4 regions of the Quadrisphaera oryzae genome follow, and region 1 is predicted to be linked to each of the others. Evidence: riboswitches for the same ligand, from Rfam matches in the RefSeq annotation. Region 1 holds a riboswitch; each other region holds the start of a gene.
What was found. A riboswitch is a leader RNA that binds a small molecule or an ion and turns the genes downstream of it on or off. The one in region 1 is predicted to bind S-adenosylmethionine.

Region 1 (5,674 bases):
CGTAGGCGAAGGGGTCGTTGGCGGGGGCCTCGACGGCCTCCCCCACGGCGGCGTCGAGGGAGCCCTCGTACACGTCGTAGAGGCCGAGCACGTCGGCGAGGAAGAGGGCGTGCAGCCCCGCCTGCTGCGACGTGGTGGCCACGTGGCGCCAGCGGTCGAGGCTGTTGACGCCCACGCGGTCGTCGGCGGGGTGGGTCCACAGGCCGGGGGCGCCGCCGCAGCCGACGCTGGCCTGCTCGTAGAGGGCGACGACGAGGGGCTTGCTCATGCGGGGACCTTCTCTGCGCTGGACGAGGACGCACCGCGGCGCAGGCGGTGCACGAGGTAGCAGGCGGCGGTGAAGACGACGCCGATGATCGTCGCGGTCCGCTGCGCCCCGTCGAACAGGGACGCGACGACCGAGACGGCGCACGCCACCAGCACGAACAGCGGCGCGAACGGGTACCAGCGCGAGTGGTACGGCAGGGAGGCCGGGTCGACCCCGGCCGCCCGTAGACGCCGGCGCTGCACGAGCTGCGCGAGCGCGATGACCGCCCACACCGCCACCACGGCGAAGCCCGCGACCGACACGAGGACCACGTACACGGTGCCCGCCGCGACGTACGAGCTCACCAGCGACACCAGGCCACCGGCGAGGCTGACGACCACCGCCAGCGCGGGGATGCCCCGCCGGTCGGTGCGGGCGAAGGCCTTCGGCAGGTCACCGGCGAGGGCCAGCGAGCGCAGCAGCCGGGAGCAGGCGTACAGCCCGGACACCCCGGCGGACATGAGCGCGGTGATGATGACGACGGCGATGACGTCAGCGGCGTACGGGATGCCGGAGGCGGCGAAGACGGTGACGAACGGGCTGCTCTCGACGGACTCGTCGGCGCTGCCCAGCTGCGCGTACGGCACGAGCGCGGCCATGACGACGATCGCGCCGATGAAGAAGACGACCAGCCTGACCATCGTGGTGCGGACGGCCTTGGGGACCACGCGGGCCGGGTCGTCGGTCTCGCCCGCGGCGATGGCGATGAGCTCGGTGCCGGAGAAGGCGTAGAACACCGCGAGCACCGCCACCAGCACGCCGCCGATGCCGGCGGGCAGCAGCCCGTCGGGCGTGACGAAGTTCGACAGCAGCGGTGCGGGCGCCCCGGAGGCGCTGATCCCGACGATCGCGAGCGCCCCCACCACGATGAAGACGACGACGGCGGTCACCTTGACGCCCGCGAGCAGGCTCTCGGTGTCCCCGTACAGGCGCACCGGCGCGAGGTTGACCGCCAGCAGCAGCGCCGCGAACACCGCGCACCACACCCAGACCGGCACCCCGGGGAACCAGCGCTGCATGAGCAGGCCCGACGCGGTCAGCTCCGAGCCGATGGCGGCCACCCAGCACAGCCAGTACAGCCACGCCGTCGTGAAGCCCGTGCCGGGCCCGAGGATGCGGTGGGCGTAGACGTGGAAGCCACCGGACTCCGGCATCTGCACGGCCAGCTCTCCGAGGCACGTCATGAGCTGCCACGCCACGAGGGCGCCGATGACGTACGCGATGACGGCGCCCAGTGGACCCGCCTGGTAGATCGTGTAGCCCGACGAGATGAACAGCCCGGACCCGATGACGCCGCCGAGGGCGATCATCACCAGGTGCCGGGTCTTCAGGCCGCGGTGCAGGTCCGCTGCCTCCGGCACGGTGCTCGTGCTGGCAGAGGTGCTCGCTCGGGCAGGCGCGTGCGCCATGACGTCTCCTCGCAGGTCCGCTCTTGCCGCGCGCTCTGCGCGGCCGGGTCTTCACCTGGAGCACCCCACGCGGACGAGGGTTGCTGGGCAGCCAGCCAGGGCCTGAGGCTGCCGCTCATGACCGGGACCGGACTCTAGGAGGAGACTGACTGACCCGTCAAAGACGGATGGGCGTGTCCGGTCACCGCCTTGCGCCGAGGGCGAGGTGCGCGGCCATCACCGGTCTCGTTCACCGCGCCCTGGGCGAGACGACCACCGAACAGGGCGTCTGAGACTCGGTCACTCGACGTCACGGCGCTCGTAGCGACATGGGGCAGGGTGTTCGGTCAGTGGTCGTGGGTGAGACGCCTTGGCGCGAGATCGTGCGCAAGCCTGAAGCTGACATGGGCCAGGTCGGCCCGTGTCAGCTCACGGGGCTTGCACCAGCAGCAACGGTCGGAGCTGCGCAAGCGGCAGTCCGTCGAGCGCAGACTGCAGGTGGGGGTCGTCCACGTGACCGTCCAGCTCGAGCAGGCCCCCGCCCCGACCGGCGACCTCAGCAATGGTCCGAGCCAAGGCACCGCGCAGCACATCCACCCCAGTCAGCTGAGGCGGGACGCCGGCCGCCGCGACATCACGCACCACCGTCTCCGCGACGACCTCCCACCCGACCTCAGCTGGGAAGACCAGCACCATCGCGATGAGGCGACCGTTCCACCAGACTCCTGAGCTGCACCCCCGGTCCGCTTCCGCCGCTGTCGCGGCGGCGACCGATTCCAGCGCGCGCCGAGGTGCCCCGGTCGGGACCGGCGACCACGAAGCGTGCACCCACAGGTACTGCTCGGCGAAGGCCTGCGCCAGCTGCTCGGCGTCCAGCCTGTCCAGTGACTCGGTCTGCAATCCAGGGAAACCGCTGTGCGCCGCTGCTGCCCTGTGCCGCTCGGCCCAGGCGAGCACGCGATGATCATCAACGTCGACAACCTGCCCTGGGCTGCGCTGGCGAACGCCACCTCCGGCCGCGGCGAGGAATCCCATGGCCGCAGCGTTCGACGGGCGCAGCTTGCTCATGAGCGGCAGTGTCTCGGGCCGCACCTCGCGTACGCCGTCCAGCAGCCGTCGCCCAACCCCCTGGCGGCGCCAGGCGCGGTGGACGTCGACTGCGCAGGAGTACTGGCCCGGGTGGACCCAGTTGCGCGCCACGGTCGCCGCCCCCACGACCCTCCCGTCCCGATCCCCCATGACGGCGACCAGCGTGCGGCGCCATCGCTCGCCGTCGCGCGGTGGCCCGTGCAGCGCGTGGCACTGAGCAACCCACAGTGGGTCGGCGTCGAGGTCAAGCAGGCCGGCGACGACGGGGGCGTCAGCGGGTTCCCAAGCGCGCAACCACAACGCTCCGTCCTCGGCTCCCACCCGGAGATCCTCCCGCAGCTGCGCGCAATGGGGCGAGCGAGGGAACACCGAGGCCGCAATGTGACAGCAGCTCAGGAGGATGGCTGCGGACGGGGCCCCCACTACCCGGCCGGGACTCGAAGCACCGTGGCCTGCGGTGAGTGGTGGTCGGTGCAACGTTGGCTAGGCAGCGGTCGGCTGCACAGGATCCCGCACCTGTGGGAGCGCAATGCCTACGCGCGCGGCGGGTAGGCCTGTACTTGTCGCGCCCACTCCACAGCAGCACGCTGAGCCGTCTCGTACGACCAGGGCACACTTATCACTGACCAGCCAGGCTCGTCCGCCGCCTCGTCCACGGCCGGCTCGGCACACTCCAGCGCCAAGCCGACCAACAAGCGCGCCTCACCCTCATCTCGGACCGTCGCGAAGGCCAGGGTCGGCTCGATGAAGGACAGCCAGTGCCTACCCGTTGCGTCGGCTTCCCGCGGCCAGTCGCTGCCTGAAGTGCCGACGACGTCAGCGACCATAGGCGGCGACAGGCGCACGTCGTCCTGTAGCCAACTCAGCAGCTCCGCGGCTTCGCCGGCGAGCAGCGCCGGATCGCGGAACCGCCACGTCCTGCCATCGGCCAGCTGCACGCGCCCGGCGATCACGAGCCAGTTGACGTCCCACTCATCAAGCTCGGTCCCCAGCTCGCGCAAGGCGAACTCGTAGCCGACCACTTGGAGGTCGAGGACGTCGCCGCCGGGTTCGCCAAGTCGCACGTGATGAGTCTGTCGTGGCGATGCTGCGGCTCGGCGTCCGAGTGAGTCGGACAGCGGCATGGAGCACAAGCCGGGCACACCGAGGACGCGCGGTGAGCGATCCCATCTGCGACGGACAGCGGCCTCGATGGCCGGCGTGCCGAGACGTGCACGGAGACAGACGACAGCGAAGCGAAGCAGTGCGGTCCGCTGTGCTCGTCGCCGCTGGCCGCTGCGGCGCTGCGGCGCTGCGGTACGTGCGCTCCCTCGCCGGGCTGCCACCCTCGTCGTCGTCCTCCGCAGCAGCTCAGGACGACGACGGCGGAGCCGCCGCCCTGCAGCGCCTGCTCGACGCCCTGCGCGACAGCCCCGCCTTCGCCCTGGACGGGCACTGGAACGTCGTCGGGTGGAACGCCGACCAGGAGCAGCTGTACCCGGCATCGCCCGGAGCTCGCCGGAGCGCCGCAACCTCTGCGCCTCGTCCTCACCGACCCCGGGGTGCGCGCACGGCTGACCGCTGGCCGGAGTTCGCCGACGGGTGGGGCCGGCACGACGTCGGCGGGCTCGTCACCCGCGAGCGCGTCTTCCACCGCCCGAGCTGGGGCTGCGTCCGGTAGGAGCACCGCACAGCGAGCGCCCAGACGAGCGGAGCCGGGCCGGGCGTCCTACGTTCCCGGACGTGGCCTCTGAGCACAGCGTCAACACCACCCGCCACGCGGGCTGGCTCCCGTCCCAGCAGGAGGCCCTGGAGGCGTGGCTGCACGGGCACCGCCAGCGGGTCGAGGCGGCGGGCGACGCCCCGCTGCACCCCGCCGTGCAGGAGCTCGCCGACTTCATCTCCCGGAACCCGGTGGTGCGGATGGAGGTGCAGCGCATGGTCGAGCAGGTGCCGACCACCCGTGACTACCGCGAGCGGCACCTGCACAGCGTGGACGACCTGCTGCGCTCCATCAGCGTGGTGCTCAGCAGCGCGCCGGAGTTCGACGCCGACTCGATGGTGATGCTGCCGCTGGGCGGGGTGCTCGACTGGACCACCGCCACCCCTGCCGGCTACGCCCTGTACCGCGACCCGACGGTCAACGCCGAGCTGCGCACGCTCCTCAACGCCTGGAAGGAGTTCCTCGACGGCCCGGACTCGCGCTACGTCATCGCCGACGCCCCCGGCGGGTGGAAGAGCGAGGCGGCCCGCGAGGCGATCGGCATCGAGCAGTTCGTGCACGACCCGGACGACGAGCACTGGGGCTTCGCGTCGTGGAACGACTTCTTCACCCGCCGCTTCCGCGAGGGGCAGCGCCCCGTGGCCTCCCCCGACGACGACGCGGTCATCGTCAGCGCGTGCGAGTCGACGCCGTACGCCATCCGCGCCGACGTGGCCCGCGAGGACGAGTTCTGGGTGAAGGAGCAGCCGTACTCCCTGCACGACCTGCTGGCCGGCGACCCCGTGGTCGACGAGCTCGTCGGCGGGACGGTCTACCAGGCCTTCCTGTCCGCCACGGACTACCACCGCTGGCACGCGCCCGTGAGCGGCACGGTGGTGCGGGCGTTCGTGCAGCCCGGCACGTACTACTCCGAGGCGGACTCCGAGGGCAGCGACGCCACCGAGCCCCAGAACTCCCAGGCCTACCTCGCGCACGTGGCGACCCGGGCGATCATCGTCATCGACGCCGACGACCCGGCGATCGGCCAGATGGCGTTCGTGGGGATCGGCATGTTCGAGGTGTCCTCGTGCCTCATCGACCCCGCCGTCACCCCCGGGCACCACCTCGCCAAGGGGGACGACCTGGGCATGTTCCAGTACGGCGGTTCTACGCACTGCCTGGTGTTCCGCCCCGGGGCGATCGAGGGGT
Region 2 (5,674 bases), on a different contig from region 1:
GCGCCGACCAGCTGGGTCCACGGCACCGACAGGTAGTAGGTGATCTCGAGCGCCGCGGTCAGCGGGACGTGCGGCGAGGTGACCACCTGCCACCAGTACCTGGCGCACTGCATCCCGCCCTGGGCCCACCGGCTGCGCTGGCGCAGCAGCGGCTTGACGGTCCGCAGCCCGGTCTGGGCCACGAACGCGTCACCGCAGTACTCGGTGCGCCCGCCGGTGAGCAGCACGTGCAGTCCCAGCTCGAAGTCCTCCAGCAGGGAGCCGTGCCAGGGCACGTCGTGCTCGGCGGCGATCCGGTCCAGCGCTGACAGCCGCGTGAACTGGCCGTTGCCGCCCATGCCCACGCTGCCGGTGGTGCGGCGCAGGGTCTGCATGGCCGCGATGGGGCCCGAGAACTCCAGGTCCTGCAGCTGCACCAGCAGCGGGTCGTCGCCGGGCGCGCGGGCGGTCACCAGGCGCAGCGGGCAGGTGCTCGTCAGCGCGTCGACGTCCTCGACCACGCGCACCAGCACCTGCACCGCCGAGACGGAGGGGTCACCGAAGAGCGTGGGGCCGCACACGGTGGCCAGGCACGAGCGGTCGAGGCGGGCATCCGCGTCCACCACCCCCACCACCACGCGCGTCCGGTCCGCGCCGGCGCCGAGCGAGGCGTCGATGGCGCGCCACGCGGCGTTGAGCGCGGCGCCCTTGCCCTGGCGAGCCTCGGGGAGGCGCCGGGTGACCACGCGGACCCGGGGGTGGGTGCGGGCGAGCTGGGCGAGCAGCTCCCCGGTGGCGTCGGCGGAGGCGTCGTCGACGCACCACACGACCGCGTCGGGGAAGGTCGTCACGAGGTGCTCGACGGTGCCGGTGACCACGTCCTCCTCGTCCAGGCAGGGGACCACGAGGTGGAAGGCGTGGTCGGCGCGCGCCGCGGGGAGGTGGGTGCCCCGCCGCGCGAAGCGGTGGGTGATGAGCCCGACGTAGGCGAGGAAGGCCACGCACAGCAGGAACGCGGCGGTGTTGAGGAGCGCGAGCCAGGAGCGGGGGTCATCCACGGCGCACGCCCCGGGCGCCGCGGGTGACCAGGGCCAGGAAGAGCAGAGCGGCGCTCACCACGCCGACGGTGCTGATCGTGGTGCCGACCAGCACGTGCGTGGCGGAGTAGCCGCGCTCCAGCCCGAGCGCGCGGATCCCGGTCAGGATGACCAGCAGCCGCACCTGGTTGGTGAGGGCGACGACGGCGACGGCGACGGCGAGGGCGGTCAGCGTGCGGGGCGCGGAGGCGCGCTGGAGCGTGAGCACGGCGCCGGCCGCCAGCAGGAACGGCACCAGGAGGAACGCGACGGTGCAGCCCAGGGTGATGCTGTAGCCGACGGCGCGGCCGTCCAGGTCGAACGTCACGGCCGTGCCGACGCGCTGCACGTCGTGGGTGCCCACGGCGCGCGCCACGAGCGCGGAGGCGCTGGCCTCCGCGAGCCGCAGCCAGCCGCCGCCGCCCACCACGGCGGCGACGGCCGCGAGCGCCGCGACGGCGACGGCGGGGCGTGCCAGGCCGAGGTCGAGGTCGGGGTCCGGGGCGAGGTCCGCCAGCGGACCGGGCTCGGCCGCGGTGGGGGTGCTCACCGGGCGTCCCGGTGCCGCGCGGACAGCAGGTCGTCCTCGGCGGCCACCCACACGTCCGCCAGCGCCGCCTGGCCGTGGCGGACCGCGCTGCCGGCCCGCACCTGCGGGGCGGCGGTGCGGAGCTGCTCGACCACCCGCGCCGAGACCGCCAGCGGCCCCTGCTCGCCGGCGCTGGTGGACAGGACGCCGAACTGGCGCGCCCCGGTGCGGGCCACCACCCCGGCGGGCCCCGCGGCCTCGGCCAGCGCGCCCGCGAGGCGCCGCAGCGCCCGGGTGGAGCTCACCGTGCCGACGTCCACCACGGTCACCGCGGCGGGCTCGGCGAGGCCGCGGGCCCGGTCGTCCTCGCGCTGCAGGAGCGCCCCCCACGAGCGGCGGTCGGGCAGGCGGGTCAGGTGGTCGCGGCTGGCGGGGCGGGAGGCCCAGTCCTGCTCGCGCTCCTGGCCCGTGCGGTGCAGCTCCCGGCCCAGGGTGGTGCCGAGGAAGGCGGCGTTGCGGGTGACGCGCGCCCGCAGCGCGTCGTCGTCGGTGGCGGGCGTGCGGGACCAGCCGCACAGGCTGCCGACCACCCGGCCCCCGTCGAGCAGCGGCGCGCCGACGTAGGCGCGCACGCCCAAGCGCTCGGCCTTGGCGCGCAGCTCGGGGTCGCGGCGCCGGCGCAGGTCCCCGGCGAGGGCCGCCTCGGGGCCCCGCTGCAGGGAGGCGCACAGCGTGTCCTGCCAGGGGTGCTCGGTGCCCACCGCCGCGACGACGTCGCCGCTGCCGGCGAGCGCGGTCCACCCGCCCGCCACGACCCGCGCGACGCCCCACATCTCGAAGCTGGCCCCGGCGTCGGCGGCGAGCCCGCCGAGGGTGAAGTCCGCGCAGCGCGCCCACAGGGCGCCCTCCCCAGACGACAGCTGCACCGACAGCGCGGCGCCGTGATCGACCAGCGTGGTCATGGTCCCTCCCCGGGGGTCCTGGACCGGTCACCGCCGCGCCTGCTGCAGCGGTGCCGGTCCTGGGGTGTCGGTCGGCGCCGCGGCCGGCGAGAGGGCTCTGCCCATGACGCGCCGGCCCCGTGAGGGTGAGGGCTTCTCGCGCTGCCAGCGCTGCGCCGCCGGTCACGGAGAGGTCACAGAACCAGCCCCCGGTTTGACGGCGGCTGGACGCCCTTCGTACCGTCGTCCTCAGGTCACGAGTGACAGCGACAAGCCCTGGCTGGCTGTCCGGCAACCCTCCTCCGCGGCGGGGTGCTCCAGGTGACGACCCGGTCGTGCAGCCCTGCACGGCAAGAGCGGACCACCTCCGAGGAGCTGTCGTGCCACCGCCCGCGCTGTGCCGGCGCCGCTGACCGCCACCTCCGTCCCGCCGCGCCCGCTCGCGACACCCACCCCCGCACGAGTCCCGGGAGCGACCATGTCCAGCACCGACCCCAGCGCCACGCCCAGCGGCGGCCCCGTCCTGCCCCCCAAGCCGAAGCGCAGCGTGCCGGTGGTCGCGGTCGTCGTGGCCGTCGTCCTGCTCCTCGTGGTGGTCGGCGGCGGCGCGTGGCTGCTGGGCAGCCGCAGCGGTGGTGGCGGCGGCGCTGCCGCCGCCAGCGGCACCGCCTCCAGCCAGGGCTACAAGCCCGAGGTGAAGATCGGCGTCTCCGACAGCTCCCTGCCGTACTGGAAGACCTACACCGAGCTGGCGAAGAGCCAGCTGGGCGTCACGGTGGACCTGGTCAACTTCTCGGACTACAGCCTGCCCAACCCGGCGCTGGTCCAGGGCGAGACCGACCTCAACCAGTTCCAGCACATCCAGTACCTGGCCAACTACGACGTCACCTCCGGTGACGACCTCGAGCCCATCGGCGCCACCGCCGTCTACCCGCTGCCGCTGTACTCCACGTCCGTCAAGGACGCGGCCTCCCTGCCCGCCGACGCCGTGGTGGCCATCCCCAACGACGCCATCAACGAGGCCCGCGCCCTGCTCCTGCTCCAGCAGGCCGGTCTGGTGCAGCTCGAGGGCGGCGGCTCGGCGTTCTCCACCACCGACGACATCACCAGCTCGAAGGTCAAGGTGACGCCGGTGTCCGCCGACCAGACCGCCGGAGCGCTCCAGAGCGGCTCCGCCGCCGCCGCCGTGGTCAACAACAACTACGCCGTCAAGGCCGGTCTCACGCAGGCCCAGATCATCGTCGCCGACGACCCGGCCTCGGCCGCCGCGGCGCCCTACGTCAACGTCTTCGTGACGCGTGCCGCCGACAAGGACGACAAGACCTACCTGGCGCTCGCGAAGCTCTGGCACGACCCGGCCGTCCAGGCCGTGTTCGCCAAGGACTACCCCAGCGCCGTCGTCGTCGACAAGTCCGCGGCCGACCTCCAGGCCGACCTCGCCAAGGTCGAGCAGGACGCGAAGGCCGCGAAGGCCGCCGGCTGACCGTGTCCGCCTCGTCCACCGCCTCGCCGGCACCCTCCGGGTCCCGGATCTCCGGTGACGCCCTCGTCGAGCTCGAGGGCGTCACCAAGCGCTTCGACCGCGGCGGCAGCACCGTCACCGCCGTCGACGGCGTCAGCCTCACCGTCGCGCGCGGGGAGGTGCTCGCCGTCATCGGCTACTCCGGCGCCGGCAAGTCCACGCTCGTGCGCCTGGTCAACGCCCTGGAGCAGCCGACCTCCGGCAGCGTGCGCGTGGCGGGCCAGGACCTCACGCGCCTGGGCGAGAAGGAGCTGCGCGCAGCCCGCGCCGGCATCGGGATGATCTTCCAGCAGTTCAACCTGCTGAGCTCGCGCACCGTGGCCGGCAACGTGGCGTACCCGCTGAAGGTGGCCGGGGTCGCCAAGGCCGAGCGCGAGAGGCGCACTGCCGAGCTGCTCGACTTCGTCGGGCTGCTCGAGCGCGCGCACGCGCACCCCGAGCAGCTCTCCGGAGGGCAGAAGCAGCGCGTGGGCATCGCCAGGGCGCTGGCCACCAGCCCGCCGCTGCTCCTGGCCGACGAGGCCACCAGCGCCCTGGACCCGGAGACCACCGAGGAGGTGCTCACCCTGCTGCGGCGGGTGAACACCGAGCTGGGCGTGACCATCGTGCTCATCACGCACGAGATGGAGGCCGTGCGCCGCGTGGCCGACCGGGTGGCGGTCATGGAGGGCGGTCGCGTGGTGGAGGTGGGGGACGTCTACGACGTCTTCACCGCCCCGAAGACCCCTGCCGCGCAGCGCTTCGTGCGCTCCGCCACCCACGACCGGCCCTCGCGCGAGGCCCTCGCCCGGCTGCGCGAGCACCACCCCGGTCGGCTCGTCACCGTGCGCATCACGGACCGTCCCGGCCTGCAGCAGCTGGTCGACGGCGCGTTCCGCGACGCCGGCGTGGTCGCGGAGCTGGTCTTCGGCGGGGTCGGTGAGGTGCGCGAGCGCCGCGCCGGCTCCCTCACCTACGAGCTGACGGGCGACGACGACGCCGTGCGGCGGGCCCTGGCCGCGCTGCGCGGGCGCGACGTCGTCGTGGACGAGGAGGACTGAGGTGGACTTCTTCGCGGGCTTCCTCGACAGCACGGACGTCTACGTCAGGGCCATCGGGCAGACGCTGCTCATCGTCAGCGTGGCCATGGCCGTGTCGGGGGTCGTCGGGCTGGTGCTCGGGGTGGCGCTGTACGCCACCCGCCCCGGCAACCTCTTCAGCAACCGCCTCGTCTTCGCCGTCATCGGCCTCCTGGTCAACATCATCAGGCCCATCCCCTTCGTCATCTTCCTGCTGGCCGTCGGACCGCTGCAGCGGCTCGTGGTCGGCACGACGCTGGGCACGGGCGCCGTGACCTTCGCCATCGCGCTGGCCGCGGGCTTCGCCGTCGCGCGGATCGTCGAGCAGTCGCTCGTGGGCGTGGACCCGGGCGTCGTGGAGGCGGCGCGCTCGATGGGGGCCTCGCGCAGCGCGATCCTCTTCGGCGTGGTGGTCCGGGAGGGCCTCGGGCCGCTGGTCCTGGGCTACACCTTCATCTTCGTGGGGATCGTCGACATGTCGGCCCAGGCCGGTCTCGTCGGTGGCGGCGGCTTGGGGGACTATGCGATCTCCTACGGCTCGCAGCAGTACGACTGGGGCATCGTCTACG
Region 3 (5,674 bases), on a different contig from region 1:
CGGCGGGCTTGACGGTGATGACCGGGCAGGGCGACTCGAGGAGGATGCGCGTGGCGTTCGCGCCGAGGATCAGCTTCCCCACGCTGGAGCGGCGGCGCAGGCCGATGACCACCAGCTCGGCGCCCTCCGCGGCGGTGATGACCTCCTCGGCGGCGTCGCGCAGGGGACCCGGCGGCACCAGCTGGTGGTCGACGTCGAGCCCGTCCAGAGCGGCCTGCAGCTCCGCGGCGGGCATCGGCTCGCGGCCGGTGTCGACCACGAGCAGCGAGGTGCCGCGCAGGGCCGCCTCCTGCCCCGCCCGGGCCAGCGCGGCCCGTCCCTCGTCAGTCCCGGCGAAGCCCACGACGACCGCCATCGCACCCCCATCGCTCCCCCGCCGCTGACGGGCAGCAGGCGGACACGGCGCGTCTCGCCGTGGGGCGAACCTACCCACCCGGGAGGCCGCGACGCGCACCAGCGCTGGTCGCGGCCCTCCCGGGGCCGCGCTCAGGCGCTGAAGAGCTCCCCGGCCACCTTGGCGATCGCCTCGCTCTCGATGAGGAACCCGTCGTGCCCGTAGGGCGAGGCCACGACGTCCAGCTCGGCGCCGGGCACTCCGTCGGCCAGCTCCTGGGACAGCGCGACCGGGTAGAGGCGGTCGGTGTCGACGGCCACCACGCGGGTGCGGGCCGTGACGCGCCCAAGGGCCGCGGCGGTGCCGCCGCGGCCGCGACCGGCGTCGTGGCTGTTCATGGCCTCGGTGAGCACCACGTAGGAGCCGGCGTCGAAGCGGCGGACCAGCTTGTCGGCGTGGTGCTCCAGGTAGGACTCCACGGCGAAGCGCCCGCCGCCGCCCAGGGGCTGCTCCCCCGGCTGCGCCGACCGCCCGAACCGCGCGTCCAGCTCGGCGGCGGAGCGGTAGGTGGTGTGGGCGACCATCCGCGCCAGCCCCAGGCCGCGGTGGGGGCCCTCACCGGGGGCGGCGTCGTAGTAGTCGCCGCCGTTCCAGCCCGGGTCGGAGCGCACCGCCGCCAGCTGCGGGGCGCACCAGGCGATCTGGTCGGCCGTGGCCCGCGCCGTGGTGGCCACGGCGAGCAGCCGCTCCACGCGGTCGGGGTGGGTGACGGCGTGCTCGACGGCGCGCATGCCGCCCATCGAGCCGCCGACGACGGCCGCCCAGCGCTGCACGCCGAGGACGTCCGCCAGGGCGACCTCGGCGGCCACCTGGTCGCGGATGGTCAGGTAGGGGAAGCGGCTGCCCCACGGGCGGCCGTCGGGCGCCTCGGACGACGGGCCGGTGCTGCCCTGGCAGCCGCCGAGCACGTTGGGCGCCACGACGAACCAGCGGTCGGTGTCGATGGCCAGCCCGGGGCCGACGAGCTCGGACCACCAGCCCGGCGTCGGGTGGCCCGGCCCGGCCGCCCCGACGACGTGGCTGTCGGCCGTGAGCGCGTGGCAGACCAGCACGGCGTTGCTGCGGTCGGCGTCCAGGCGCCCCCAGGTCTCGTAGGCGAGCCGCACCGCGGGAAGGGACCCCCCGGCCTCCAGGGCGAGCGGGCCGAGGTCGGCGAACAGGCGGTCGCCGACCGGGTCCCCCTCGCGCCAGCCGCCGCTGACCGGCAGCTGCGCCCGGGCCGGGCGCGCTCCCGGCCGCGTGGCGCCGGGCCCCTCCCCGCGGGCGGCCCCGCTCATGCGCCCTTCGCGGCGGTGAAGCCGGCCTCGAGGTCGGCGAGGATGTCCTCGATCCCTTCCAGGCCCACCGCCAGGCGCACCAGGCCGGGGGTGACCCCCGCGGCGCGCTGCTGCTCGGCGTCCAGCTGGCTGTGGGTGGTGGAGGCCGGGTGGATCACCAGGCTGCGCACGTCACCGATGTTGGCGACGTGGCTGTGCAGGCCCAGCCCCTCCACGAAGCGGCGGCCGGCCTCGGCACCGCCGTCGATCTCGAAGGCCACCACGGCGCCGACACCGCGCGGCAGCAGCTCCTGCGCGCGCTGGTACCAGGGGCTGGAGGGCAGGCCGGCGTAGGAGACGGACAGCACCTCCGGGCGCTCCTCGAGCCACTGCGCCACGCGGGTGGCGTTGGCCACGTGCCGCTCGATGCGCAGGCTGAGCGTCTCCAGGCCCTGGGCGATGAGGAAGCTGTTGAAGGGGGCCAGGGACGCTCCCAGGTCGCGCAGCAGCTGCACGCGCGCCTTGAGGATGTACGACAGGTTGGCGCCCAGCGGGCTGCCGACGCCCAGGTCCCGCGCGAAGACGAGGCCGTTGTAGCTGTCGTCGGGGGTGGTGAAGCCCGGGAACCTGTCGCCCTGGCCGTAGTCGAACCGGCCGCCGTCGACGATGATGCCGGCGATCGCGGTGCCGTGGCCGCCGAGGTACTTGGTGGCCGAGTGGACGACGACGTCGGCGCCGTGCTCCAGCGGACGCAGCAGGTACGGCGTCGCCACCGTGTTGTCGACGACCAGCGGCACCCCCACCTCGTGCGCGACGCCGGAGACGCCCCTGATGTCGAGGACGTGCGAGCGGGGGTTCGAGACCGTCTCGGCGAAGAAGGCCTTGGTGCGCGGCGTCGCCGCGGCCCGCCACGCCTCCAGGTCGTCAGGGTCCTCGACGAAGGTGACCTGCACGCCGAGCTTGGGCAGGCTCCGCTTGAGCAGGTTGTACGTGCCGCCGTAGAGGCTGGCACTGGCCACCACGTGGTCGCCCGCCTCGGCGACGTTGAGCAGCGCCAGGGTCTCGGCGGCCTGCCCCGAGGAGACCGCGAGCGCGCCGACGCCTCCCTCGAGGGAGTTGACGCGCTGTTCCACCACGTCGGTCGTGGGGTTCATGATCCGCGTGTAGATGTTGCCGAACTTCTTCAGCGCGAACAGGTCTGCGGCGTCCGCCGCGTCGTCGAAGACGTAGGACGTCGTGGAGTAGATCGGCAGGGCGCGGGCGCCGGTGGCGCTGTCGGCCGTCTGGCCGGCGTGGATCTGCCGCGTCTCGAAGGACCAACCGTCGTTCACAGGTACTCCCCTGACCTCAGGGCCAGGGCGCGACGGGCCAGCGCCCGCCGGGCCCGTGGCCCGCGCTTGCCGCTGCCCCGGTCGGGGAGCGGCCAGGTCATCACCCGGGGCACCCCACCGCGGGCGGGGGTTGCCGGCCAGCGAGCCGGGGCTTCGCGCTGGCGCTCATGACCTCATCGGAGGATAGGCAGCGCCGCAGCGGCACTCCACCTCGTCTCAGCATGTGGACACCACTGTCACCCCACCGGCCGGTCCTCCCCGTCACCCCGTCAGCGGCGCGCCGCGCTCCCGGCCGCGCTCCCGGCCGCGCTCCCGGCCGGGCGGCGGCAGACCGATGCTCACGGCCTGCAGGACCAGCGCGGACAGCGAGTGCCCGGGGTCGAGCTCGAGCGCCGCCTCGGCCCAGACCCCGGCAGCCGGCGCCGAGCCGGCGCACCAGGCGACGTACGCGGCGCACCCCGTGGCCGCGGCGCGCCAGGAACCGGTCGCCCGGCGGGCCAGCTGCTGCAGCACGGCGAGGGCGGCGTCCGGGTCCGCAGCGGCCCCGGGGGCCGCCGCCAGGTCCGGCAGGGCCTGGGGCACCGCCGTCGCCAGGAGCTGGTCGCGCAGGGGCAGGCGCCGCAGGCCGTCGAGCAGCTCCGCCGCGCTGGCCGCGGGCAGGCGCAGACCCGCGCCGGGTGCGGCGGTCTCGTCCGCGAGCAGGCGGCTCCAGGTGCGCCGGAGGGCCCTGCTGCCGGGCCTGCCGCGCGACGCCAGGTCGGCCAGCGCCTCGGTGACCGCGGCATCACCGGCGTCCTGGGGACCGCTCGGCTCGTCCGGGCCACCCGAGCCACCCGACCCGGCCGCCGCCACCGCGGTGCGCAGCCCGCGCTCCCAGCCCGCGCGGTCGGCGGGGAGCACGCGCCCGGCGAGGACCATCTCCGCCGCCACCTGCGTGGCCCCGAGGCGCTCCAGCGGGAGGCCCTCGGCCGGGCAGCAGCCCCGGTCGCAGGAGTAGGAGTAGAGGCGCCCGCGGTGGAGCAGCCACGGCTCGGGCTCCACACCGGCGCGGACGAGGGCAGCGCACACGTGGGCGGCGCGGTCGGCCCCTGGCAGGGGCAGCAGGCCGTCACCGGTCCAGGACCGCGGCCGCGGCACCTCCGGCCCGCCCCGGAGCGGGGGCACCAGGGACAGCCGGCGGCGGGTGCCCCTCTCCGCCGGCGGGACGCACCCCTCGTCGGTGACCACGGCGACGAAGCACCGCCCGGCGCCGTCCGCCACCACGTGGCGGACCACCGCGTCCACCACCTCCGGCTCGTCCACCGCGGCGACGTCCACCCTCCCCACCACCCCGGTGCGCCACCTCGGAGGCCGCAGGCTGACCACCAGCAGGCTCTCGCGGGGGCGGAAGCCGAGGGTGTGCTCGGCGAGGGACAGCACCTCGAACGGGCTGCTGCTCCTGATGACGCTGGCTCCGGGCTGCTCCACGGGGTCAACGCTGGTGGCCGCGGCCCCGGCACCAGAAGGCCTGCGGGGCGCCTGTGGACGGACCGCCGCCTCGACCCCTCAGAGCCCCGCCTGTGGGCCGATGACGGACCTCGCCCTCAGCCGACGACGTCCCCCGGCACCACGGTCGAGCGGCTGCCCCGCCCCTGCCACCGGCGGCGCGGGGACGCCCCGGCCGAGCGCTGCCGCTCCTCCCACGCCAGGAACGCCTGTCCCTCCGACAGCAGGGACCCGGCGAGCCAGGCGAGGACGGCTGCGTCGTCGGCGAGGCCCACCGGGCCCAGCAGGCCCTCCGGCAGCAGGTCGACCGGCGAGGCCACGTAGAGGGCGGCACCCGCCATGAGCGCCAGGCGCCCCCGCGAGCACCCGGTGTACCGGCCGGTGACCACGGCCGGGACGAGCCGCGGCACGCAGGCGAAGACCGCCGAGGTGCGCGGGCCCCCGCGGGCGCGTCCCCGGCGCACGGCCCACCACAGGGCCCGTGCGGCGCCGGGAGCGCTGCGCGCCGCTCGCGGCGCGCCCGGGCTCACCGTCCCGCTCCCCCCGTGACCTCGCCCGCGCTGCCGCGGCGCAGCGGGAACGCGGCGCGGGCGGCCTTGGCGGTGCGGCGCAGCGCGTAGGCGTCCAGGCCCGCGCCGAGCAGGCCGCCGGCCAGCGGCAGCCCGCGTCCCAGGCGCGACAGGCTGGAGCGTCCCAGGCGCGACAGCAGCTGGAAGCCGATCGCCTTGTTGAGCACCGCGAGCCCGGGGCCGGCGAGCTGCTTGCGCGCGAGGCGGGTGACCAGGCCCCCGGGACCGGCGAGCCCGAACTTGGTCAGCAGCGCACCGCCGTCCTCGTCGGCCAGCACCAGCAGCACCGCCGAGCGGACCTCCTCGGAGGACAGGTCGTAGCCGCGCAGCGCCGCCGTGCCGGCCACCGTGCGGGTGGCGATGACGTAGTAGCCCAGGAGGTTGGCCGGGAGCGCGACCGGCAGCGTCACGAAGCCGCCGAGGCCCGTGACGAAGCCGCCGACGGCCGCGGAGCGGGTGGAGGAGGAGACGAGCGCGTCGATCGCGTCCTCGACGTCGCTGTGCTTGCGCCGGGCCGCCGCGGCGGCGTCGGCGGCCGGGGCCAGCGGTCCGGCGCCGTCGATGCCGAGGTCGACCAGGCGGCGCACCAGCTGCGTGGCGGCCTGCGACAGGCGACCCCGGTCGGCGTCGTCCGACGCC
Region 4 (5,674 bases), on a different contig from region 1:
CGCGCCCGGTAGCGCGTGAACAGCAGCACCGCCAGCGGCGCCACCAGCTTGGAGCCCTCCTCGATGAGCCCTACCCCGAGCACGGCGGCGCCGCCGAGCCGGCGCAGCTCGTCGTACTCGAGGATCCCTGCGGTCACCACGCCCACCACGCCGCCGATGAAGGCGACGAGGACGACGACGAGGGCGGGGACGTCGTAGGCGAGCCGGCGACCGGCGATGAAGGCGATGAAGGTGGCGGGCGCCACGGCCGCGCCGAGCAGCAGCAGCGACGGGACGAAGTTCGGGTCGCCGGTCGCCACGAGCGCGCGGCGCACCGCCTCGAACAGGACGAGACCGACGAGGAGGACGAGGACCCAGGACCAGCGGCGCACGGTCCCGATCATGCCGTGGGTCGCGGTGGGCCGCGGTGGGGCCGCTCAGCCGTCGGCGAGCTCGCGGGCGACCGCGCCGACGGCGCGGCGCACCACGCCCAGCTCCAGGCGCAGGGGGCGCAGGGCCGCCGGGTCGGGGACGCGGCCCTCGCCGGCGTCGGCCTCGACCGCGCGCAGCAGGCCCGCCAGCCGGGTGGCGCCGAGGTTGGCGGCGCTCCCGGCGAGGCGGTGGGCCAGCGCCTCGACCTCGGCGGCGTCCTCGCGGCGCGCCGCGGCGCCGAGCTGGCCCAGCGACGAGGGCGCCTGCTCGGCGAAGGAGGTCAGCAGCCGGCGGAACAGGCGGCGCTCTGAGGCGTCGTCGAGGTCGCCGAGGTCCGCCAGACGGGCCCGCACGGCGGCCGCGACCACACGGCTGGGAGCCGCGGCGGCCTCTCCGACCGCGTCGAGCAGCGCGGTGACCGGGAACGGCTTGCGCAGGTAGCTGCAGCCGAGCGCGAGCCCCGCCTCCACGTCGGCGGGCAGGGCGCGGCCGGAGAGGAACACCACGGGCAGGCCGGCGGTGTCGGTGGACCCGCGCAGGTCCGCCACGAGGCCGAGGCCGCTGCCACCGGGCATGAACATGTCGCTGACCAGCACGTCGGGCAGGGCGTCGTGGAGCTGGGTCCTGGCCGCCGGTGCGGACCCGACGGCGCGCACGTCGTGCCCGGCGCGCTGCAGGCGCGAGGCGATGAGCTCGCGCGAGACGTCGTCGTCCTCCACGACGAGAACGCTGACCACTCCGACCTCCAGCGGGGCTCCGGCAGCGGGCGACGGCCCGCTCTCCCCCGGTGCATCGGCGCGGAGGGCCCGCGACCTGAGCGGTGCGGCTAGAAGTCGAAGAGGTTGGCGCGCGCCCCGCCGTCGCCGAGCTCGCGGCGCAGCACGCCGCGCCGGCGCAGCGCGGGCACCAGCTCGTCGAGCAGCCGGTGCAGCGTCACCGGGTGCAGGTCGCCCGACAGCAGCACGCCGTCGTTGTCGGCCTCCTCCCCCAGCGCCTCGACGAGGTCCGCCACCTCCTCGGCGGTGCCCACCAGGCCCTCGCCCTCGCTGACCAGGCCCTTGCGGGAGCGGCGCACCAGCACCTGGCGCAGCGTCGCGGCGCCGGGGTCCTCCACGCCCGCGAAGAACCCCTTGAGGGTCCCCCGCGAGACGTGCTGGCCGAACGCCCCCGCGGGCAGCGGGGCGTCGAGGCGGTGCGCGGTGAGGTCGGTCTCGAGGTCGCTCGACCAGTGGCCGGCCACGGCCAGGAGGTCGGCGTCGCTGGGGTCGAGGGAGGCCGCCACCACGCGCTCGGCCTCCTCGCGAGAGGCCACCACCTCGGCCTTGACCCAGAACAGCACGCGCACGTCGTCGGGACGGCGACCGGCGGCTCGCGCCGCCTCGTGCACGCGGGCGCGGTAGGCGCGGATGCTGGCCGCGTCGAGCGGGGCGTAGGCCAGCTGGACGTCGGAGTGGGCTCCCGCGAACGCCAGGCCGCGCGGCGACCCGCCCGGGGAGACCACCAGGGGCTCCCCCGCCCGGCCGTCGTCGAACGGGGCGGCGTTCAGCGGACCGGTGACGTCGAAGTAGCGGCCCTCGTGGTGGCGAGCGCGGATGCGGCTGCCGTCGGCGTAGCGGCCGGTGGCCGAGCTGCCGTCACCACCGGCGAGGGCACCGTCCTCCCAGGAGCGCCACAGGTCCCTGACCAGGCCGGTCCACTCGTCGGCGCGGTCGTAGGCGGCGTCGTGGTCGAGCGGGGGCTCAGCGCTGACGTGCCGGGCGCTGCCGGTGTCGGTGACCACGTTGAGCCCGAACCGCCCGCTGGACAGGTGCTGCAGCGTGGCCGCCTGCCGGGCGGCGAGGTAGGGCGGGGTGATCCCGGCGTTGACGGTGGGCACCAGGCCGATGCGCGACGTCGCCGCGAACAGGTACGGGGCCAGGAGCAGCGGGTCGTGCTTGGGGCCGCCGTAGGCGCTGCGCACGCGCAGCTCGAGGGTCTCGGGGTTCCCCACCGAGACGGCGTCCTCCATGACCACGAGGTCCACGCCGGCCTGCTCCAGCTCGCGCACGGCCTGCTGGTAGACGTCGGGGCGGCGCCAGTCCCAGCCCCACGCCCAGTCGGGACGGCCCCACCCCTGCGGCCCGAAGCCGCGGGAGAAGAAGTAGCCGACGTGCTGCAGCCGGCTCATGCGGCGTCCAGCGCGCGGCGCAGGTCGGCCTGGAGGTCCTCGACGTCCTCGATCCCCACCGACAGGCGGACCGTGCCGGGGTGGACGCCGGCGCGCTCTCGCTCGGCCTCGGTGCGGTGGGCGTGGGTGGTGGACGCGGGGTGCACCACGAGGGAGCGGACGTCGCCGAGGTGGGTCATGTGGCTGAACAGCTCCAGCGCCCCGATGAAGCGCCGGGCCGCCGGCGCACCGCCGCGCAGGGTCACCGCCAGCACCGCTCCGGAGCCGCGCGGCAGGTAGCGGCGGGCGCGCTGGTGCGACGGGCTGGAGGCCAGGCTGGCGTGGTCGACCCGCTCGACGGCCGGGTGGCGCTCCAGCCACGCGGCCAGCAGCGCCGCGCTGCGGCAGTGCTGGGCCATCCGCAGCGACAGGGTCTCCACGCCCTGCTGCACGAGGAAGGCGTTGAACGGGGAGAGCACCGGCCCGAAGCGCGCGGCGACGTGGTGGCGGGCGTGCTCGGCGTAGCAGCGCTCCCCGTGCAGATCGGCCCAGCTGCGCCCGCCGAGCACCGCGCTGGGCTCGGACAGCTGCGGGAAGCGCGGGGCCCCGCCGTCGTCGTGAGCGCCCCAGTCGAACCCCCTGCCGACGACGACGACGCCGCCGAGCGCGGTCCCGTGCCCGGAGAGGAACTTGCTGGCCGAGTGGACCACCACGTCCGCGCCGTGCTCGAGGGGCCGCAGCAGGTACGGCGTGGCCAGGGTGTTGTCCACCACCAGCGGCACCCCGTGGGCGTGCGCGACGCCGGCCACGGCCGCGACGTCCAGGACCTCGTTGCGGGGGTTGGACAGGGACTCGGCGAACAGCGCCCGGGTGGTGGGGCGCAGCAGGCGGCGCCACGCGGCGGGGTCCGCGTGGTCCTCCACGAAGTCCACCTCGATGCCGAAGCGGGCGAAGTTCTCCGAGAACAGCCCCCGCGAGCCCTCGTAGAGGTGGTCGGAGGCGAGGAGGTGGTCACCGCTCTGGAGCAGGCCCAGCAGCGCGGTGGTGATGGCCGCCTGGCCGGAGCCCACCACGAGGGCGTCCGCGCCGCCCTCCAGGGCCGCGAGGCGGCGCTCGAGGGCGGCGGTGGTGGGGTTGGCGATGCGGGAGTACACGAAGCCGTCCGCCTCCCCGGAGAACCGGGCGGCCGCCGTGTCGGGGTCCTCGAAGCGGAACCCCGCGGACACGTGGATGGGCGCCACCCGGTCGCCGTGCCCGACGGGTCCGGTGTCGGCGCCGGCGTGCACCTGCTGGGTGGTGAAGCCGTAGCGGGCCTCGCGGGCGACCGGCGGGAGCAGGGCCGGCTGGGTCGGGCGGGGCAGGGAGCGGGGGGTGGCGGTCTGGGCGGTCATCGGGGGCCTTTCGGGCGCGCCGCGGTGCGGCGCCGCAGCAGCGGCGGCGCGCCCGTGAGTGCGCCGCGGCTGGTGCGGGGGGGGTGGGTGGGCTGTCAGCGCTGGGTCAGCGCTGACAGCCACCGCCCGCCGTGAGGGCGAGGTCGATGTGCAGGCGTCGGGTGAGCACGGGTGTCCTCCATCGGCCGTGGCGGGAGCACCTGAGGCAGCCGGGGCTGCTCTGGTTGCTGCGGCGTCGACGAGCCACGTCTCTCGGCCGCTCTGGATGGTCGGGGCTGACGGTAGGGGCGCTCCGCCCCCACCGTCAACCGCCCGCGCCGTGCTCCGGGGAGGTCAGGCGGACAGCGGCGCCTTGGTCCACTCGCTGGTGTAGGCCAGGCCGCTGCGCTTGAACATCTGGGTGACGGGGCAGCGCCGCTCGGTCTCGGTGTGGAAGGTCTCGAAGACGTCGTCGGCGGCGTCGGTCTCGACGGTGACCCTGACCGCCACCCGGTCGAAGTTGGCGTTGCCCTCGGCGCCGCCGGCGATGACGGAGGGGTCCAGGTCGCCCTGGATGTGGAACGACCACTTCCCCAGCGCCACGCCGAGGCTGGAGGCGACCAGGCTGCCGGTGACCTGGTTGCAGCTGGTGAGGGCGCCGAGCAGGTAGCTCAGCGGGCTGGGCGCCGCGTCGTCGCCCCCGAAGGAGGGGTAGGTGTCGGCGGTGAAGACGTGCTCGTGGTCACCGGCCACCACGAGGCGCTGGGCGACACCGGTGCCCTCGGCGTCGACGACGAAGGGGACGGTCTGCTTGATGGGCATGCGCCGACACTACGTGTCGCACGCGACGGGTCGCCAGGTGCGGATCACTCGACCTGCTCCCGGTGGGACAGCCGCACCTCCTCGAGGTCGAGCCGGTGCTGCACCTGGCGCAGCACCGTGTCGTCGATGTGGCCGTCGTCGCGCAGGCCCACCACGGCCTCCCGCTTGCGGTGCAGCAGGGCCAGCCGCAGGGCGTCGGCGTCCTGCGCGCGCCGGGCCACCCGTTCCGCGTCCACCTCGGCCAGGGCCGTCGGGCCGCCCCCGCGCGCGCCGCTCCCGCCGCTCCCGTCCGGGCCGGCGGCGGGAACGAGCTGGGCCTGCTCGGCCTCCCGCTCCAGCAGCAGGAGCCTCTTGAGGAACTCGCGCCGGACGCGCTCGGCCACGTCGTCGTCCACCTCCAGCTGCGCCGCCAGCCCGGGCAGCGCCTCCAGCGCGGTCCGCGTGGCGTGCTGCTGGGCGAGGAGCCGCTCCTGAGCCAGCGCCGTGTCCGGTGGCAGCCGTGCCCACCGGACCACCGCGGGCAGCAGGGGCGCCTGCACCACGAGGGTCAGCACGATGACCACCACGGTGGCGAACACCACCACGTCGCGCTCGGGGAAGGGCGCCCCGGAGGCGGTGGTCTGGGGCACCGCGAGCGCGGCGGCCAGCGACACCGCCCCGCGGAAGCCGGCCACGCCGCTGACCACGCGGGAGCGCCACGGGGCGCGCAGGTCGCGCTGGGCGGGGCGGCGGTCGAGGGCGCGGATGAGGTACGGCGTGGTCCACAGCCAGGCGAAGCGCACGCCCACCACGGCCGCCGTCACCCCGAGGGCCACGGCGACGCCCTGCCGGAGCCCCACGCTGCTCAGGCCCCGCACGGCGGACTGGACCTCCAGCCCCACGAGCACGAAGAGCCCGCCGTTGAGCAGGTAGGTGGTGACCCGCC

Region 2: another riboswitch for S-adenosylmethionine. It lies ahead of H7K62_RS03005 (MetQ/NlpA family ABC transporter substrate-binding protein); the one in region 1 lies ahead of H7K62_RS12040 (amino acid permease).
Region 3: another riboswitch for S-adenosylmethionine. It lies ahead of H7K62_RS08655 (bifunctional o-acetylhomoserine/o-acetylserine sulfhydrylase); the one in region 1 lies ahead of H7K62_RS12040 (amino acid permease).
Region 4: another riboswitch for S-adenosylmethionine. It lies ahead of H7K62_RS15965 (O-acetylhomoserine aminocarboxypropyltransferase/cysteine synthase family protein); the one in region 1 lies ahead of H7K62_RS12040 (amino acid permease).

Annotation. Positions count from the first base shown of each region.
Region 1 is NZ_JACNME010000005.1:238,103-243,776, forward strand. It holds gene H7K62_RS12035 (NtaA/DmoA family FMN-dependent monooxygenase) at 1-268, opposite strand, end outside; gene H7K62_RS12040 (amino acid permease) at 265-1,668, opposite strand; SAM riboswitch class IV at 1,731-1,839, opposite strand; gene H7K62_RS12045 (GNAT family N-acetyltransferase) at 2,125-3,105, opposite strand; gene H7K62_RS12050 (WapI family immunity protein) at 3,318-3,848, opposite strand; gene H7K62_RS12055 (MmyB family transcriptional regulator) at 4,040-4,444, shown strand; gene H7K62_RS12060 (phosphatidylserine decarboxylase family protein) at 4,507-5,674, shown strand, end outside.
Region 2 is NZ_JACNME010000001.1:631,599-637,272, reverse strand. It holds gene H7K62_RS03020 (glycosyltransferase family 2 protein) at 1-1,037, opposite strand, end outside; gene H7K62_RS23465 (hypothetical protein) at 1,030-1,605, opposite strand; gene H7K62_RS03010 (GAF domain-containing protein) at 1,602-2,546, opposite strand; SAM riboswitch class IV at 2,778-2,888, shown strand; gene H7K62_RS03005 (MetQ/NlpA family ABC transporter substrate-binding protein) at 3,004-4,008, shown strand; gene H7K62_RS03000 (methionine ABC transporter ATP-binding protein) at 4,011-5,087, shown strand; gene H7K62_RS02995 (methionine ABC transporter permease) at 5,089-5,674, shown strand, end outside.
Region 3 is NZ_JACNME010000004.1:10,847-16,520, reverse strand. It holds gene H7K62_RS08665 (universal stress protein) at 1-355, opposite strand, end outside; gene metX (homoserine O-acetyltransferase MetX) at 487-1,671, opposite strand; gene H7K62_RS08655 (bifunctional o-acetylhomoserine/o-acetylserine sulfhydrylase) at 1,668-2,981, opposite strand; SAM riboswitch class IV at 3,039-3,154, opposite strand; gene H7K62_RS08650 (DUF4192 domain-containing protein) at 3,243-4,448, opposite strand; gene H7K62_RS23725 (DUF1232 domain-containing protein) at 4,565-4,996, opposite strand; gene H7K62_RS08640 (hypothetical protein) at 4,993-5,674, opposite strand, start outside.
Region 4 is NZ_JACNME010000009.1:131,919-137,592, forward strand. It holds gene H7K62_RS15950 (PrsW family intramembrane metalloprotease) at 1-371, opposite strand, end outside; gene H7K62_RS15955 (Hpt domain-containing response regulator) at 417-1,130, opposite strand; gene H7K62_RS15960 (LLM class flavin-dependent oxidoreductase) at 1,238-2,578, opposite strand; gene H7K62_RS15965 (O-acetylhomoserine aminocarboxypropyltransferase/cysteine synthase family protein) at 2,575-3,948, opposite strand; SAM riboswitch class I at 4,124-4,220, opposite strand; gene H7K62_RS15970 (OsmC family protein) at 4,282-4,749, opposite strand; gene H7K62_RS15975 (Na+/H+ antiporter) at 4,794-5,674, opposite strand, start outside.